DNA from 2 places in the Erwinia papayae genome. Region 2 is predicted to be linked to the other one. Evidence: predicted binding sites of a transcription regulator. Region 2 holds the regulator's gene; the other holds the start of a gene.
The links. Region 2 encodes LexA, which represses DNA repair genes until DNA is damaged. Its sites were predicted from a motif close to TNCTGTATGTACATACAGNA; they were not measured.
Positions count from the first base shown of each region.

Region 1: umuD (translesion error-prone DNA polymerase V autoproteolytic subunit) is a predicted target of LexA. The motif match lies at 5,890-5,909, and genes of this name have one in related genera.

Region 1 is NZ_JBZCHT010000013.1:165,650-175,504, reverse strand. Features, by position in the region: gene AC3RPL_RS16930 (efflux RND transporter permease subunit) at 1-2,302, shown strand, start outside; gene AC3RPL_RS16925 (glycoside hydrolase family 28 protein) at 2,608-3,981, opposite strand; partial or broken gene umuC (translesion error-prone DNA polymerase V subunit UmuC) at 4,194-5,456, opposite strand; gene umuD (translesion error-prone DNA polymerase V autoproteolytic subunit) at 5,440-5,874, opposite strand; gene acnB (bifunctional aconitate hydratase 2/2-methylisocitrate dehydratase) at 6,173-8,770, shown strand; gene AC3RPL_RS16905 (hypothetical protein) at 9,076-9,354, opposite strand; gene AC3RPL_RS16900 (Fic family protein) at 9,651-9,855, shown strand, end outside.
Region 2 is NZ_JBZCHT010000013.1:20,377-30,231, forward strand. Features, by position in the region: gene AC3RPL_RS16250 (conjugal transfer protein TraF) at 1-173, opposite strand, end outside; gene zur (zinc uptake transcriptional repressor Zur) at 649-1,167, shown strand; gene AC3RPL_RS16260 (CsbD family protein) at 1,269-1,478, opposite strand; gene dinF (MATE family efflux transporter DinF) at 1,711-3,030, opposite strand; gene lexA (transcriptional repressor LexA) at 3,123-3,731, opposite strand; gene AC3RPL_RS16275 (diacylglycerol kinase) at 3,839-4,207, opposite strand; gene plsB (glycerol-3-phosphate 1-O-acyltransferase PlsB) at 4,336-6,759, shown strand; gene ubiA (4-hydroxybenzoate octaprenyltransferase) at 6,894-7,760, opposite strand; gene ubiC (chorismate lyase) at 7,780-8,307, opposite strand; gene AC3RPL_RS16295 (nucleoside deaminase) at 8,498-9,085, opposite strand; gene psiE (phosphate-starvation-inducible protein PsiE) at 9,243-9,641, opposite strand.

The sequences.
Region 1 (9,855 bases), 150 kb from region 2:
GGTGAAAATCAATGGAAAACCGGCATCGGCGCTGGGGATCCAGCTGGCGAGCGGGGCCAACGCGCTGGATACTGCCGCAGCGATTCGGGCAAAAATTGATGAGCTGAAGCCCTACTTTCCGCAAGGTCTGAAGGTGGTTTACCCCTATGACACCACGCCGTTTATCAGCATCTCGATTGATGAGGTGGTCAAGACGCTGTTTGAGGCCATCGTGCTGGTGTTCCTGGTCATGTATCTGTTTTTACAAAGTTTCCGGGCGACGCTGATCCCAACCATTGCGGTGCCGGTGGTGCTGCTTGGCACCTTTGGTATTCTCAGCGCCTTCGGCTACTCCATTAACACCCTGACCATGTTTGGCATGGTGCTGGCGATTGGGCTGCTGGTCGATGATGCCATTGTGGTGGTGGAAAACGTTGAGCGGGTGATGGCCGAAGAGGGGCTGAAGCCAAAAGCTGCCACCCGTAAGTCGATGGAACAGATACAGGGCGCGCTGGTGGGGATTGCGCTGGTACTTTCTGCGGTATTTGTGCCGATGGCATTCTTTGGCGGCAGTACCGGCGTTATCTATCGTCAGTTCTCGATTACCATCGTTTCCGCGATGGTGCTGTCGGTACTGGTCGCGTTGATCCTGACGCCTGCTCTTTGCGTGACCATTCTCAAACCGGTTAAGCCGGGAACACATCAGCAACCGCGCGGACTGTTTGGCTGGTTTAACCGCAAATTTGACCAGAGCGCCGGGCATTACACCCATTCGGTGGCCCGAATGCTCAACCGTAGCGGGCGCTATCTGCTGATTTATGGCGTGATTGTGGCGGCAATGGCGGTGCTGTTTCTGCGTCTGCCCACCTCATTCCTGCCTTCGGAAGACCAGGGGGTACTGGCTACCCAGGCGATTCTGCCTGCCGGAGCCACCCAGGCACGTACCCAGGCGGTGCTCGATCAGGTGACGGATCACTATCTGCATCAGGAGAAAAATAACGTTGAGAACGTGCTGACGGTTAACGGTTTTGGTTTTGCCGGACGCGGGCAGAATGTGGGGATAGCGTTTATCGGTCTGAAAGACTGGTCGCAGCGTGGCGGCAACGAGAACAGGGTTGATGCCATTGTCAGCCGTGCGGCACAGGCATTCAGTCGCATTATGGATGGCAACGTGGTGGCTTTTAACCTGCCGCCGATTATCGCGCTGGGCAATGCGACCGGCTTCGATTTCGAACTGACCGACCGGGCAAGCCTGGGGCACGGCCAGCTGATGGCGGCCCGCGACCAGCTGCTGGCTCTGGCGCGCCAGCATCCGGAGACGCTGGTGGCAGTTCGTGCAAACGGCATGGAGGACAGCCCGCAATATAAGCTGGATATCGATCAGGAAAAGGCCACGGCGCTGGGCGTGGATCTCTCCGACATTAACACCACACTGAGCAGCGCCTGGGGCGGCAGCTATATTAATGACTTTGTTGATCACGGTAGGGTAAAAAAAGTCTACGTGATGAGTGATGCGCCGTATCGCATGATGCCGGAGGATCTTAACAACTGGTATGTGCGGGCCGCTAACGGCAAGATGGTGCCCTTTGCCAGCTTCTCCACTGCGCAATGGGTACACGGCTCGCCGCGGCTGGAACGCTACAATGGCCTGTCATCGGTGGAAATTCTGGGGCAGCCTGCGCCTGGCAAAAGCTCTGGTGAAGCGATGGCGCTGATGCAGCAGCTGGCGCAGCAGTTGCCTTCTGGTATTGGTTATGACTGGACCGGCATGTCATATCAGGAGCGGATGAGCGGTGAGCAGGCGCCTGCGCTGTACGCCATTTCGCTGATTGTGGTGTTTCTCTGCCTGGCTGCGCTGTACGAAAGCTGGTCGATTCCCTTTTCGGTGATGCTGGTGGTGCCGCTTGGCGTATTTGGTGCGTTGGTGGCAACCCTGCTGCGTGGCCTGAATAACGATGTCTATTTTGTTGTCGGGCTGCTGACTACCATTGGCCTGTCGGCGAAGAACGCCATTCTGATTGTCGAGTTTGCCAAAGATCAGATTGAGCAGGAAGGGAAGGGCGTGGTGGAAGCCACGCTGACGGCAGCGCGTATGCGTCTGCGTCCGATTCTGATGACGTCACTGGCATTTATCCTTGGCGTGTTGCCACTGGCACTCAGCTCTGGTGCAGGTTCTGGTGCGCAGAACGCGGTCGGCACCGGGGTATTTGGTGGCATGGTGGCGGCGACCCTGCTGGCGATCTATTTTGTGCCGGTGTTTTTTGTGCTGGTGCGTAACCGTTTTGCCGGAAAACCCCGCGATGAAGAAGATGAGGATGAGTAACAGCCACATCGGCTTCGTGTAAGAGAAGGGGGCCATAATGGTGATTTCAGCCGTTGGCCCCTTACACAGGTAAATCCGTCAGGCGTTTTTCTGAGCTGCCTGTACGGCAGTGAACGCAATACCGCCCCGGTAACACAGCCCAAAGCTTTCTAAGCTGCCTGTGCGACAGTGAACGATTTCAGCACTTGCTGTACACGGCTATTTCTTTTCTAAGCTGCCTGCACGGCAGTGAACCAGAAGAGCCAGCTGTGGGCAGCACCTTTATCACCACCCTTAACCGCAGCCTGTCAGCGTGATTTTCTGCCTCAATGCTGCTTTGCATTACCACCCGTGGCATCTGACGCCGTTACGTCCTGACTCAGGGCTAACGCTGCCTGCGGGCCTTGCGCAACAATCGGTCCCTGTTCAACCCTGATCCGCACATGTTGTCCACTGCCGCTAACGTAGCGCGCCTGCACCCCCTGTTTTGCTGCAATATCGATATTTTTAAGCACCACATCCTGCACCTGCGATTCCGGCAGGCCGCTGAAAATCATCGCGTGGCTGGCACCGGTGGCGCTGAGATTCGAAATGTGGATACCACGAATTTTGGGCGTGGATGCGGTCACTGCTGCGTGCTCAATGGCACTGGTAAGCGTGTGGCCCGCCGCCCCGGACTGCCCGCTGTAGCTGCTGGTGACCAGAACAGGCGTCGCCACATCGGTCATGGTCAGATTATCGGCCGTCAGCGGTCCAATATAATTACCACGATCGCGTGCTGATTTTATGCGGATGCCGTTTTCGGTGTTAAGGAAGGTGACATTACTGATGGTGACCCGACCAATACCATTGGCGGTTTCGCTGCCAGCGGAGATACCGTGTCCGTCACGCATAACCGAATCCCTGATGGTGATGTCCTGCGCTGGCGCAGCCGTGCCAGGGATCAGCCCGGATTTGATGGCGATATTATCGTCGCCGGTATGAATATCCATATTTGACATCGTGATGTCGCGCGACGACACCACATCCACGCCGTCGGTATTGGGCGAGGTGACGGGATTGCTGATTTTTACCTGATGGATATCAATATGTTTACTGTTGCGGATGACAATGTTCCACATCGGTGAGTTGGTCAGATGTAGCTGTTCAATCCGGCCGCCGCTCACCGCGTTAAATTCAATAAACCACGGACGCGGTACACCGTTTGCCAGAGGGACGCCGGGAAAGCGATCGCGGAAGACGTGTAGATTACCGCTACGCACTTCCGCCCGAATCTGGAGAGCTTCAGGCCACCAGCTTTTTTCGCCATCGCCGTCGAGGGTGCCCCCGCCGTTAATCACCACGTTGCGGACGTTACTGGCAAAGATAAAGGCCTCATTACGCTGTGCCGGACGGCCAATAAACGCCGCTATGAACTTCCCTTCCTGATTGCTGGCCTTCAGCGTGGCGTCTTTGCTTATTTGCAGGGTGATATTGTTTTGTAACTGTAACGGTCCGCTCAGCCAGACGCCGGAAGAGAGGTAAACCGTGCCGCCACCGCGTTCGGCGCACTGTTGGATAGCCTGCTGAATAGCGCCGGTATTCAGCGTTTTGCCATCGGCCTTACCCGCAAATGTTTCCGGTAAACAGTGCGCAGCCTGCGCTACGCAAACGCACAGCATTCCACAACAGAATAACGTCAGCCGCGATTTGTTCATCATTCCTCTCTTTGCCTCCTCCTCTGAACAGACGTTGACTCCAGCACATCCACACGGGCAGCACTATTGTGCAAAAGCACGGATTTAGCACAGGGTGTTCAAAAATGTGCGCCAGATGGACAAAATGGCCGGGCGTCGTTTTTCACTCGCAGCGGTTTAAAATCTGTGGCAGATAGCGGTTCAGCAGCATTCCCCGGCGATCTCTCCGGCACTCGCTATTTAACCACCGGCAATTCGGCATAGCGCGTGGTGTAACCGGGTGACAGCATGTCGCGTTTCATTGCCCAGCTGTGCTCAGCGCCCTGTCCGGCAAACCATATCGTGCCCCGGCCTTTACGATTGATTTCATCGATGGTCTGCATCAACTCATGACTGTTGCGCCGGGGTTGATGTGCCTCAAAAAGATTGAGTTGCGCTACGCCCTCGCTGAAAAAATCACTCAGCATCACGCCTGCTTTCATATAGCGAAAACCCTCTTTCCAGATCCTGTCCAGTGAATTGATGGCGACACGTAGTATGTCACGCGTATCTTGAGAAGGGATTGCCAGCCGACCGCTGGCCTGCGGTGCGTAAAACGGTTCATTGTCGGCATGGGGGCTGGTACGCATAAATACGCTGATGACACAGCAAAACCGCTCCTCAGCCCGTAATTTTTCGGCGGCGCGCGCGGCGTAAGTGCAGACCGCCTGATGCATATCGTCATACCGGGTAATGCGATGCCCAAAAGAACGACTACAGATAATTTGTTGTTTGGCCGGGATCAGCTCATCAAATGCCAGACAGGATTCACCACGCAGCTCACGCGCCGTACGTTCAAGCACAACACTGAAGTTTTTACGAATCAACGAGGGACTGGTGCCCGCCAGTTGCAGGGCGGTTTCGATACCCAGTGTATGCAGCTGTTTACTGAGGCGGCGACCCACCCCCCAGACTTCCTCTACCGGTACTCTGGCCAGCAGTTTTTGCTGGTGTAGAGGGTCGGACAGATCGACAACCCCTCTGAATCCGGGCCACTTTTTTGCCGCATAATTAGCCAGTTTCGCCAGTGTCCTGGTGGGGGCCATCCCCACGCCGACCGTCAGTCCGGTGTTTTTCAGCACCTGGTTACGTAACTGATGCCCGAAGGCGGTCAGGGAAAGGCAATGGGAAAGGCCGGTGATATCAAGAAAGGCTTCATCGATAGAGTAAACCTCAACGGCGGGGGCTGCTTCGGTCAGGGTCAGCATCACACGATGACTGATATCGGCATACAGGGCTTAGTTCGAGCTGAAAACCGTCACCTGATGCTGGCGGAGCGCCTCTTTTATTTTGAAATAAGGGGCCGCCATCTTAATGCCCAGCGCTTTTGCTTCCGCCGAGCGCGAAATAATACAGCCATCGTTATTCGAGACGACCACTATCGGTTTGCCGCGCAGGTCCGGACGAAAAATAGTCTCGCAGGAGGCATAGAAATTATTAACATCAACAAGTGCGTACATGTTTATTAGATTTCAATGTGAAGGTGACCACGCCGAATATTTCCAGCTCTTCTTCATCCTGAAAAGTCATCGGAGAATAGTTGCTGTTGTGAGGAATAAGTTGCACGGATGGCCTGGTACGAAGCTCTTTGACAGTAAATTCTCCCGCTATCGCCGCCACCACAATGTCGCCATGTTCCGCTGACAAAGAGCGATCCACCACCAGCAGGTCGCCGTCGCTGATACCTGCGCCAAGCATCGAATCACCGCTGACTCTGACAAAGTAAGTCGCACCCGGATGCTTTACCACCAGGTTGTTCAGATCGAGAGCGTCCTCGACATAATCCTGTGCCGGACTGGGAAAACCACAGGGAACCCGTTCAAGATAAAGTGGTAAGTGCAGAGTCTGATGGATCAACGGACGGCTTATTACTGGCATGATTGACACTCCTTTAACTGTATTTATATACAGTATTACGCGCAACGTACTCGAGCAAGCCCCTTCGCCAGCCAAAATCTGAACGCGTTGATGTGGCGCGAAATTTAGTTTTCTCAGGAGTATCGCCGTGGCGACGACAAATAATGTTGCTTTTTTGTAAACAGATTAACACCAGCAGGAAATCCTGCTATGCTGGCCCACGCGGAACCGGGCGCTTTACCCTACAGAATGAGCAAATCACTTCGCGGTGAACCTGAGGGCGCCCGGTAGCCATTACAATGTGAGCGAGGAGAACGTCGTGCTAGAAGAATACCGTAAGCACGTTGCCGAGCGTGCAGCCGAAGGGATCGTTCCTAAACCGTTAGATGCTTCCCAAATGGCCGCGCTGGTTGAACTGCTGAAAAACCCGCCAGCGGGTGAAGAAGAATTCCTGTCCGATTTGCTGATTAACCGCGTCCCACCGGGTGTTGATGAAGCTGCCTACGTCAAAGCGGGCTTTCTGGCGGCGATCGCCAAAGGCGAAGCCAGCTCCCCTCTGGTTACCCCGGAAAAAGCCGTAGAGCTGCTGGGCACCATGCAGGGCGGTTACAATATCCATCCGCTGATTGACGCGCTGGACGATGAAAAACTGGCTCCGATTGCGGCCAAAGCGCTGTGCCACACGCTGCTGATGTTTGACAGCTTCTACGATGTGGAAGAAAAAGCCAAAGCTGGCAACCCGCATGCTCAGCAGGTTCTGCAATCCTGGGCTGACGCCGACTGGTATCTTTCCCGCCCGAAACTGGCCGAAAAAATTACCGTTACCGTTTTCAAAGTCACCGGCGAAACCAATACCGATGACCTCTCTCCCGCTCCTGATGCCTGGTCCCGCCCTGATATCCCATTGCATGCGCTGGCGATGCTGAAAATCGCCCGTGAAGGTATTGAGCCTGATGACGCTGGCAATATTGGCCCAATTAAGCAGATCGAAGCCTTGCAGGAAAAGGGATTCCCTCTGGCCTATGTCGGTGATGTGGTCGGTACTGGCTCCTCACGTAAATCTGCCACCAACTCGGTGCTGTGGTTTATGGGGGAAGACATCCCGTTCGTGCCGAACAAGAAAGGCGGCGGCGTGGTGCTGGGTGGGAAAATCGCGCCAATCTTCTTTAACACCATGGAAGATGCCGGGGCGCTGCCGATTGAAGTCGATGTCGATAAGCTGAATATGGGCGATGTGATTGACATTTTCCCGTACAAAGGTGAAGTGCTGAATCATGAAACCGGTGAAGTGCTGGCTAACTTTGAGCTGAAAACCGAAGTGCTGCTGGATGAAGTTCGTGCCGGTGGTCGTATTCCGTTGATCATCGGGCGCGGCCTGACCAGCAAAGCGCGTGAATCCCTTGGCCTGCCGCACAGTGACGTATTCCGCCAGGCGAAAGATGTTGCTGCAAGCAGCCGTGGCTACTCTCTGGCACAGAAAATGGTCGGCCGCGCCTGTGGGACTGACGGTATCCGCCCTGGCGCTTACTGTGAGCCGAAAATGACGTCTGTGGGATCTCAGGACACCACCGGCCCGATGACCCGTGATGAGCTGAAAGACCTCGCCTGCCTTGGCTTCTCCGCTGACCTGGTGATGCAGTCCTTCTGTCATACCGCAGCCTATCCCAAGCCGGTTGACGTCTCGACTCACCATACCCTGCCAGACTTTATTATGAACCGTGGCGGCGTCTCGCTGCGTCCGGGCGACGGCATTATCCACAGCTGGCTGAACCGTATGCTGCTGCCGGATACCGTGGGCACCGGCGGGGATTCCCATACCCGCTTCCCGATTGGCATCTCTTTCCCGGCAGGATCCGGGCTGGTGGCCTTTGCGGCGGCAACCGGCGTGATGCCGCTGGATATGCCGGAGTCGGTGCTGGTGCGCTTCAAAGGTAAAATGCAGCCGGGGATCACCCTGCGCGATCTGGTTCACGCCATTCCGCTGTATGCCATCAAACAGGGTCTGCTGACCGTTGAGAAGAAAGGTAAGAAAAATATCTTCTCTGGCCGCATCCTGGAAATTGAAGGTCTGCCGGATCTGAAAGTCGAGCAGGCATTTGAGCTTTCTGATGCGTCGGCTGAGCGCTCTGCGGCGGGTTGTACCATCAAGCTGGGCAAAGATCCGATTATTGAATATCTCAACTCCAACATTGTGCTACTGAAGTGGATGATCTCTGAAGGTTACGGCGATCGCCGTACGCTGGAGCGCCGTATTCAGGGCATGGAGAAATGGCTGGCCGAGCCTGAACTGCTGGAAGGCGATGCGGATGCGGAGTATGCCGCGGTGATCGATATCGATCTGGCGGAAATCAAAGAGCCGATTCTGTGCGCGCCGAACGATCCGGACGACGCCCGCGTATTGTCTGATGTGCAGGGCGAGAAGATCGATGAGGTCTTTATCGGTTCCTGTATGACTAACATCGGCCACTTCCGTGCGGCAGGTAAGTTGCTGGACAGCCATAAGGGCCAGTTGCCTACCCGTTTGTGGGTGGCACCACCGACCAAGATGGACGCGGCGCAGCTGACGGAAGAGGGCTACTACAGCGTCTTTGGTAAGAGCGGTGCGCGTATTGAGATCCCGGGTTGTTCACTCTGTATGGGCAACCAGGCGCGGGTGAAGGATGGAGCGACGGTGGTTTCCACCTCAACCCGTAACTTCCCGAATCGTCTGGGTAACGGTGCTAACGTTTACCTGGCCTCTGCTGAACTGGCTGCGGTCGCCTCTTTGCTGGGCAAGTTGCCCACGCCGGACGAATACCAGCAGTTTATGGATCAGGTTGATAAGACGGCGGTGGATACCTATCGTTATCTGAACTTCGACCAGCTGGCGCAGTATACCGAGAAAGCTGACGGCGTTATTTTCCAGACGGCGGTGTAAGAAGCCTGAGGGCAGCTTGCGCGCTCAGGTGATGCAAAAGCAGTCTGACGCAATCTGTGTTTTGAAAATCCGGGAATTATTTTTCCCGGATTTTTTTGTCTGTTTCCGGGGCGGAAGCTGATTTTATAAACGCTTCAGAGCTGCGTCGGTCATTGTCTGTTCAGCGATTATCGCATGTTGAAAAGAGAAAAATCGGGTGATGGAAACAACCCTTTTTTTACTGCAAATTTAACCGACTGATAAAAAATGGGATTTTTAAGGAGATGGAAAAGAGGGTATTTAAGCGATTGCGGTCAAATTTCTTTTTAAATCGGTGAGTTAAGCTTTATGCGCCACGCTTCACTGCCGCACAGGCAGCTTAGAAAGAACGTTTTTTCACCTCGCGCGGCATGACGCTGTTCACTGCCGCACAGGCAGCTTAGAAACTTTTCTGTAGTCGGGACGGCGCTTTTTAAACATTCACTACCATACAGGCAGTCAGAAATCCAGGTGAAACCAGACTGTAAATTCAATTTAATCAATAACATATTTCTCATAAACAGCGCCTTCGGGAATGCTCCACAAAAATTGCTTTGTTTTTGCAAGGGCCTTCCCGAAAAATCAGTGCTCAGGGGAAAGAGGGGTGTTATCTGTAGAATCAGGCTCAAACATAGTGGCGCTAAACACTCACTTAAAGCCAACGATAAAACACCCATACTGCATCATGCACACAAAACCCGATATCCCTCATTTTCAGCATCTTTCAAACTTATATTTGATATCCTGAAACAAGAATTTTGAGATAATAAAAAATTACCTTCTTTCTGATTTATTGATTATGTTAGTATTTTTATTGTATTTTTGAGATAACCTCATGCAAGAGTTGAGATAACTAAACATCATGGCTCAATTTAATCACTTCGAACTCTCGCTTCTGAATCCCAGTTTTGACTCCCTTCTGGTCGATGCGCTAACCGAACTGGAGTTACTCCGGCATCTGCGCCTGGAAACGGATGTTCACCCCATCCTGTTTGCGCAGTTAAAGACCGTTTTCCACATGCTGGAGAGTCTTGGTTCTGCAAGGATTGAGGGAAACCACACCACGC
Region 2 (9,855 bases):
TTCGCCAGCACCGCAGTACCATATGTTGAAGAGGCCACACCCGTGCCGCCCATGGCATCATTACGCGCATCGTAATAATTGCCCGCAGCCAGCGCACTGAGGGGAGCAAAAAAGAGAACCGGCCAGACAACAGGACGAACAGACCTGCTTAACGTACTGTATTTTTTTGCCATTTTACTTTAAACCCGTCCAGAGAAGGAATAAGTGCTCAGCGGAGGCCTGCACAGGAGACTGCCTGTATTTTGAACACAAAGGCAGCAATTCATTGCTGTGAATTAAGTAAGAATGCAGTGGTTTATCTGCTTATTGTTGTTTTATTTATCTGTTAACAGAGAGGCGAGTCAGCCATAACAACAAAGCCTGCCACGCAGGTAATCGCCTCAGATAATTAACAAAAGGTAGTCAGGATGGTCTCAGGCTGCAAATTACATTAGCAACGTTTTACAGAAATCATATGGCACTGAATTACCCGCGCCGACACATTAACAAAATTTCACCATCAACACATAACGCAAATACCCTGCATTTCTGTTGTTTAATCGGAGGGTTAGTTTTAATCAGGTGGCTTAAGATGGCCCGATGGCGGGCATTCGGTGTTTCACAGTGGGCGTGATAACATAACATTCCGATCTGGCCTGGGGGAAAACCATGAACATCAGTAGTGCTGAAAAAATCCTGGCGCAGGCAGAGACACTCTGCCAGCAACGCAATGTCAGGCTCACTCCTCAACGCCTGGAGGTACTGCGTCTGATGTGCCAGCATCAGGGGGCGATTAGCGCTTATGACCTGCTCGATTTGCTCCGCGCCAGTGAACCGCAGGCAAAACCGCCCACCGTCTATCGTGCGTTGGATTTTCTTCTGGAGCAGGGATTTGTGCATCGGGTTGAATCCACTAACAGCTATGTGGTTTGCCATCATTTTGAGCAGCCATCCCACACCTCTGCCATGTTGATTTGCGATCGCTGTGGTGCCGTGGCGGAGCAACATGCCGATGGTGTCGAAAAAATCCTCAAGTCGCTGGCCCTGCCTTCAGGATTTATTCTGACCAACAGTGTTATCGAGGCGCATGGGTTGTGTCGGGAATGCGTGGAGGTGGAAGCCTGCACCCATCAGGATGTGTGTCAGCATGATCATACGGTAACCAGCCGCAAGCGTGGACGTCAGTAGCTTTCATACTGGTAATAATAACCAGCTGGAGTGGGTGGGGACGGAGCGGAACGATGAGGGCGGCACCTTCCCTGTGCCGTTGATGAGAGAGTCAGACTATTTCAGAAGCGGTGGTTATTATGGCTTTCCCAGTCGCTAACCTCTTTCTCTGCCTGGTCTTTCGCATAGCCATAGCGTTCCTGAATTTTTCCCACAAGCTGATCGCGTTTACCTTCCACAACCGTCATATCGTCGTCAGTCAGCTTGCCCCATTTCTCTTTCACTTTACCTTTAATCTGTTTCCAGTTACCGCTGGCTTCATCTTTATTCATGGCATTATTCCTTCAATCAGATCTTAACGGATTTAGTGATATCGTCCCAGCAAAACGCTTAACAACAAAATGAAACGCTACAAAAATGCTGAACTTATGGTTAATTCTAGCTGGAATCTGGCAAACTTCCTGCGCAAAACTTCCGGAGGAATAACCTGAAAAATAAATTGGGGAAAAAATCATGAAAATAAAAGACTTGCATCAGTGCCGCATAGGGTAACAAGATATGTCATCAGGCAAACCAGCTGCTGTTCTGCCAGTGTCGTCGCCAGATTAGCCATAACGTCAGACCACGTAAAAGCAGGAAAACCGTTACCGCCAGCCACAGACCATGATTTCCCAGCAGCGGTACACTAAACAGCGTCAGACCGAAGCCAGCCGCTGCCACCACCATACCGTTACGCATCTCTCTGGCTCGTGTTGCCCCAATAAACATGCCATCAAGCAGATAGCACCAGACACCGCAAACAGGCATTAATATTTGCCAGAACAGGTAAGCATCTGCCTGCTGCCGCAATTCAGCAATTGAAGTCAGTAAAGCCACAATATGCGGGCCGGCAATGGCATATATCAGCGAAAAAAATAGCGCCACCAGTCCTGCCTGACGGCAGGCTGCATGCCATACACGCAGCAGATCCTTGCCGTCGCGGGCACCATATGCCTCACCCGAACAGGCCTCGACGGCGTAAGCAAATCCGTCCAGTGCATAGGCGGTAAAGGTCAGGAACATCAGCAGTACGGCGTTGACCGCCACCACCTCACTACCGAGGCGTGCCCCAAGAATGGTCATTGACAGAAAACACAGTTGAAGCATCAGCGAGCGCAGCATAATGTCACGATTCAGCCGCAGTAGCCGTGACAGATCGCCCTGCCATGCTGTCAGTAACATAGCCAGTGTGATGCCACGTAACCGGATCACCCGCCCTGCCATGTATAACCCGATTATCAGTGAGCAGTATTCAGCAATCACGGTTGCCATAGCAGCCCCCTGCACCCCCCACTTCAGGCCGATAACCAGCCACACATCCAGTACGATATTGACCAGGTTTCCCACCACCAGCAGGATAACCGGAGCACGGGCATACTGTACGCCCAGCAGCCAGCCCAACAGCACCAGGTTGGCGAGGGTGGCAGGGGCGCTCAGCCAGCGAATATTCAGGAACTGCACGGCCTGATGCAATACCGCAGGGTCGCCACCGATAACCGTCAGGGCAAGATGATTAAGCGGTGATTTGAACAGGATCAGGATGGTTCCGGCCATCAGCGCGATAAGTAGCGGCTGAATCAGCGCACGAGCCAGCACAGTTTTATCTCTCGCGCCAAACGCCTGAGCTGTCAGTCCGGTGGTACTCATCCGCAGAAAAAGAAACAACATAAACAGAAAGCTGGTAATGGTGGTGCCGACGGCCACACCGCCAAGATAGCTGGAATTATCAAGGTGGCCTGTCACAGCGGTATCAACCAGACCCAGCAGCGGCACGCTGACATTGGAAAGGATCATCGGCAATGCCAGCCGCCAGAGGTGCTTATCAGAGGAGCTGAATAATCGCATCATCGCCCACTGCGTAACGGATTCACCATTCAGCCCTCACTCCAGACGGAACGGTGACCAGTCAAGCTGCATGATTATTGTTGCGCGAGGCATTACAACCAGTTGCCGTTACGGATGACGCCCACTGCCAGACCTTCGATGGACAGGCTTTGCTTATTAAGATCGACAACAATCGGTTGGAATTCGTTATTTTCCGGCAAAAGATGGACCACGTTGCCCTGTTTTTTCAGACGCTTGACGGTAACTTCATCGTCAATCCGTGCCACCACAACCTGGCCGTTACGCACATCCTGCGTTTTATGTACCGCCAGCAGATCGCCATCCATAATACCGATATCTTTCATCGACATACCGCTGACACGCAGGAGAAAATCCGCCCCCGGTTTAAACAGGCCAGGATCAACCTGATAGTGCCCTTCAATATGCTGTTCGGCTAACAGCGGCTCACCGGCGGCCACACGGCCTATCAGTGGCAGACCTTCTTCTTCTTCCATCATCAAACGGATTCCCCGTGAGGCTCCGGAGACAATTTCAATCACGCCTTTACGCGCCAGAGCCTTGAGGTGTTCTTCCGCCGCATTGGGGGAGCGGAAACCAAGCCGGGTGGCAATTTCTGCCCGCGTGGGTGGCATGCCGGTCTGGTTAATGTGATCACGTATCAGGTCATAAACCTGTTGCTGCCTTGCCGTTAATGCTTTCATCCCGCCCCCTGGTTGTTTATACAGTCGACTGTGATTATATACAGGTATTTGCGCGTTGGAAACCAAAATTCAGGCAAAAAACAGTCATTTGTCAGATTATGCGAGCGCTAACGAAAATAGCTGACTAACAAGGTGACCCAGACGAAAATCGCCAGCATGATAGCCAGCAACACTGCGGCGGAGCCCATATCCTTGGCCCGGCCAGATAGCAGATGGAAGTTGCTGCCCGTCCGATCCACCACGGCTTCAATCGCGCTGTTGATCATCTCAACGATCATCACCAGCACGACAGAGCCTATCAGTAAAACACGCGTGACGGCGTCGACGTTCAGCCAGCAGGCAACGATAACCGCCACGACAGCCACTACGGCCTCCTGACGAAAAGCAGCCTCGTTCTGCCATGCGGCGCGAAGACCTTTCCATGAGTAGCCTGCTGCTTTTATGATGCGGGTCAATCCGCTGACACGGTTTGCCATAGGGGTAAAACCTTTATGTGATAATGACGTCATTAACTGGAGATAGCACATTTTGTAACACCAAAGATCTCAATGGCGCTTTCTGGTATGCTTGCGGCGTTTTGCTAACAAGAGGCTTCATATTGTCTATGTCAGGTTGGCGTAAGTTTTATTATAACATACTGAATTTACCGGTTAAATTTCTGGTAAAGAGTAAAGCAATCCCTGCTGAGCCGATTGCTGAACTGGGGCTGGACACCTCACGTCCTATTATGTATGTGCTGCCATACGATTCAAAGGCCGATCTACTGGCCCTGCGCGAGCAGTGCCGCAAGCAGGAACTCCCCGACCCGCTGGAACCTCTGGAAATCGATGGTACGGTACTGCCACGCCACGTATTTATTCATGATGGTCCCCGCGTATTCCCCTACTTTGTACCAAATCTTGAATCGGTGAAGCTGTTTCACGATTATCTGGATTTACACCGCAGTAACCCGCGTCTTGACGTGCAAATGGTGCCTGTTTCGGTGATGTTTGGCCGGGCGCCGGGCCGTGAAGTCCAGGGTGAAGAACAGCCCCATTTGCGGGTGCTGAACGGCATTCAGAAATTTTTTGCCGTACTCTGGCTGGGCCGGGACAGCTTTGTGCGTTTTTCTCCCATTGTCTCTTTGCGCCGGATGGCCACGGAGCACGGCACCGACAAAACTATTGCCCAGAAGCTGGCAAGAGTCGCGAGTATGCACTTCGCCCGCCAGCGACTGGCCGCCATCGGGCCTCGTCTGCCCGTACGTCAGGATTTATTCAACAAGCTGTTGCAGTCCAAAGCGATTGCTAAAGCAATAGAAGATGAAGCGCGCAGTAAAAAAATCTCCCGCGAGAAAGCACAGCAAAATGCCGTCGAACTGATGGAAGAGATCGCGGCCGATTTTTCTTATGAAGCTATCCGCCTGACCGACCGTGTGATGGGCTGGCTGTGGAGCAAGCTCTATCAGGGCATTAACGTCAACGGCGGTGAACGCGTGCTTCAGCTGGCGCAGGACGGACATGAAATCGTCTACGTCCCCTGCCACCGCAGCCACATGGATTATCTGCTGCTCTCCTACGTGCTCTATCATCAGGGACTGGTGCCGCCGCACATTGCCGCCGGGATCAACCTTAACTTCTGGCCCGCCGGGCCCATTTTCCGCCGCCTTGGTGCTTTCTTTATTCGCCGCACCTTCAAGGGTAATAAGCTCTATTCCACCGTATTTCGCGAATATCTCGGCGAACTGTTTACCCGTGGCTATTCCGTTGAATACTTCGTTGAAGGCGGGCGCTCCCGCACTGGCCGCCTGTTGGATCCAAAAACCGGCACGCTGTCGATGACTATCCAGGCCATGCTTCGTGGGGGTAATCGTCCTATTACCCTGGTGCCGATTTATATTGGTTATGAGCATGTGATGGAGGTGGGAACCTACGCCAAAGAGCTGCGTGGTGCGACCAAGGAGAAAGAAGGCTTTGTGCAGATGGTGCACGGCTTGCGTAAGTTGCGCAATCTCGGCCAGGGCTATGTCAACTTCGGTGAACCTCTGCCGCTGGTAAGTTATCTGAACAAGCATGTTCCGGAATGGCGTGAGGCCATTGACCCGCTGGAGTCACAACGTCCGGCGTGGCTGACGCCAGCGGTAAACGATATCGCTCAGCGGGTGATGGTGCGGATCAACAATGCCGGGGCAGCCAACGCCATGAACCTGTGTGTAACGGCACTGCTCTCTTCACGTCAGCGCTCACTGACCCGCGAGCAGATGATCGATCAATTAAGCTGCTATACCCAGCTGATGCGCAATGTGCCTTATTCGCCAGATGCAACGGTGCCAGAGATGACGCCAGAGAAGCTGCTGGATCATGCTCTGGGGATGAATAAGTTCGAAATTGAGCAGGATAACATTGGTGAAATCATTGTATTGCCACGCGAGCAGGCGGTACTGATGACCTACTACCGTAACAATATTCACCATATGCTGGTGATGCCTTCGGTCATCGCCGTGATCCTGATGCAACATCGCGAGATAACCCGTGCCGAACTGCTCCGTCAGGTCAGCGTCATTTATCCGATGCTGAAAACTGAGCTGTTCCTGCGTTGGGAAAAAGAAGCGCTGCCATCCTTACTGGATGCGCTGGTCAGTGAGATGGCCCGACAGAATCTGCTGAATGCCGATGAACATACCCTGCGTCTGAGCACCTTGCGTTTCCATACGTTGCAACTCCTCGCCGCCGGAGTGCGGGAGACGCTGCAACGCTACGCTATTACCTTTTCAATCCTCAGCGCTAATCCATCCATTAATCGTGGCACGCTGGAAAAAGAGAGCCGCACTATGGCTCAGCGTTTATCGGTGCTGCACGGGATTAATGCGCCTGAATTCTTCGACAAAGCGGTGTTTTCCACGCTGGTACTGACGCTGCGTGATGAGGGTTATATCAGTGATACCGGTGATGCGTTGGTTGAACAGACGCAAAAGGTTTACCAGATGCTGGCAGATTTGATTACTCAGGAAGTCAGAATGACCATTGAGAGTGCGGTGGCACACGAATAGGCGTTGAGCGCAGGCTGAGCGCGCAGTGCCTCAGCCCGGCCAGTACATCAAGCTGAGGCTCGCACGCCAGGGACGGCACCATCGACGGACAATTCTTTTTCATCCGACGTTAACCCTCCCTTAACCGTGGCTACTCACAGCCAGCCTGCAACAGGCCCTGTACTCAGTGCAATGCCAACAAACAGCACCAGTCCGACGTAATTATTATTGAGAAAAGCCTGGAAACAGGCATCCCGATCCCGACCGACGATCAGCCTTTGTTGGTGAATAAACAAGGTGCCAGCCAGCAAAACTGACCAGTAAAACGCCCCACCCAGCTGCATCATCCAGCCCGTCAGCGCCATCAGCATCAGTGTGGCAAATTGCAGTAAGCCAATAATCAGCTTGTCAAAACGACCAAATAAAATGGCGGTGGATTTTACGCCAATACGTAAATCATCATCACGGTCCACCATCGCATACTGAGTGTCATACGCCACCGTCCAGCAGATATTGGCGAAGAATAACAGCCAGCAGGCAAGTGGCACAGACTCACTCACCGCCGCCCAGCCCATTGGAATAGCCCAGCCGAACGCCGCGCCCAGCACCACCTGTGGCAGGTGGGTGTAACGCTTCATAAAAGGATACATCCAGGCCAGAGCCAGACCACCAAACGATAACCAGATGGTCATCGCATTCATGGTCAACACCAGACAGAATGAAATCAGTACCAGCCCGGCAAATAACCAGCGGGCCTCTCTGGAGGTGACGGCACCGCTGGGCAGCGGGCGTGAGCGGGTGCGTTTAACATGACCATCAATTTTACGGTCGGCAAAATCATTCACCACGCAACCAGCGGCACGCATAAAAAAAACGCCCAGCACAAAGACCAGCAGTATGTTTAGCGGCGGGATTTTCCCCCCTGCCAGCCACAGCGCCCACAGTGTCGGCCACAGCAGCAGCAGCGAGCCGATAGGCTTATCGATACGCATCAGACGGCTGTATGCCTGAAATTTATTTATTGGCAGACTTCTTTCCACGCTACAGGCTCCCTTCCGCCAGCTCCGGCCAGTACAACGGCGCAGGCGGTAAAAACAGTTCGGTCAGTAATAAAGGCTTGCCGGAAAGACGTAAACGCGAACGACGCCCCCACAGCCCCTCCACCTGACCCGGCTCAATAAAATCGCGCGTCAGCGTTGATGAAGCAAACAGATAGCGGCCCAGGGGACGTGTTCCCAGTCGTTGCAGCATCTGCTCCGGGCCATTGAGCGTCGATTCTGGCACGACGGTGCGACCAGCCAGCCACGGCACATCGTCGCCACAGAGAAGGATTTCCCGCAGCCAGTAACGCGGCTCCTGCGGCAGCAGCGCCCCTTCTTCCCCCAACTGGACGGCACTGATAAATCCCTCATGCTGTACCTTTACCGAAACCTGCTGGCAATGGTTTTCGAAGCGACGGGTCATGGAATCCTCCTCCAGCAGCCATTCAAGTAGCGCCGTGGTCAACAGGGGGGAGGATACGGGTAGCCATGCGAGGGCGCGCAGTTGCAACAGCGCGTTATCGTTCATTGGCTTCTCCGGAAAATAGACAGGGGGTCACAGTGTAGCGTAGTGCGCAGCCGAGAACACCTGGCGTTAAACAGAATTTTAAGGCGTGGATTTTTCTGCCAACGGCTCGTTGCTTCCCCCATTACATCCGCGCTGGCAGGTATAACGCCGCTAAGCAGGCGTTATTTCGCCGCGATAACCGGGAGGATTATCAGGACCGCGTCCGTTGATCAAACAGATTGTCTGTCTGTGTCGCCAGTACACCACTAATCAGCGCCACGGGTTGATAAAACTCTCGCGCCCTGAAAGCAACTTCAGCTGCCGGGATATCAATCTGCCCAATACCTGATGCGCGAATTTTTTGCACCGAACTGGCCCAGACAACCCGCTTTATCCCTGCCCATGCAATGGCAGACATGCACATATAACAGGGTTCTCCCGTAGTGTAAAGCGTCATCTGCTGCCATCCCTGGTTACCGTGTTTGTGGACATAGTCGTTAATTGCCACCATTTCGCCGTGAAATGTCGGATTCTCAGCACCGGTATTTACCCCTTCGCTGAAGATTTTTCCTGACTGAAGATCGGCAATGATTGCGCCAAAGGGATAAGCAGGATTTTTAGCCGCCTGAGCGATCGCCTTTTGCATAAAAAACTCATGCTGTTGCCGCTCTTTCGCCGACAGCTCTTCCGCCTTACGCACCGAAGACACGGTGACGCTTTTAGCCTGAGCCAGCAAAGGTAATGAGCAACATAATCCACTAAACAGCGTCACAAAATTTCGGCGGGAGAAATCACGCATCGGTTGCTCCGTTGATGTCAGGCAGGGCTGTCTGCGGAAGATAAATATAGCACTGAAGTGTGAACAGCCTGATTGCTCAGCACGCCGTTAACCGGCTTACTGAGCCGCATAGCCGGGCTGACACTGTTTAACAGTTCAGCTCGAAGGAAAGAGAGAATTATTCGCGCTTCAGTCGGTTGCTGTTCGCCAGCCAGAGCGTAAAGACCAGGATGAGGATGGCGATGGAGTAGGCCAGCGTATCAAAGGGATTCTTATGATCGACGATAATCAACCGGATAATAGCGGTAATGCCAATGTAGACAAAATAGCGCAGCGGGAAGTGATAGCCTGACTGAAAATATTTAACAATCAAGGCGATGAATTCGAAATAGAGGAAATAGATGACGATTCCTTCAATCAGCAGATAAGACGAGGTCTGCTCACCGGTATTCAGTAATACATTAGCCAGATGGTAAGTTTCTTTGCCCAGAAAAACAGCCAGAATACAGGCCAGAATAATCAGGCCAATATTCAGCACCATCTGTAAAACCCAGGCAATTCGCGTGGCGGTAATCATGCAAAACAATCCTCAGAAGTCACGGTAATCGTCAGGATTCTCCCGACCCGTACACTATGCTTTAGCGTGATGAAGTTCACAAGTTTTTGCGAGATGCCCGGCGGTGTAGCCACTGGCGGCATCCTCAGCCCATAAAAAGGGCTGACAAATAAAGAAAAACCCCATGTAAAAACATGGGGTTGGTCACGGCGGCGAAAGCCTGCCTTAATTATTC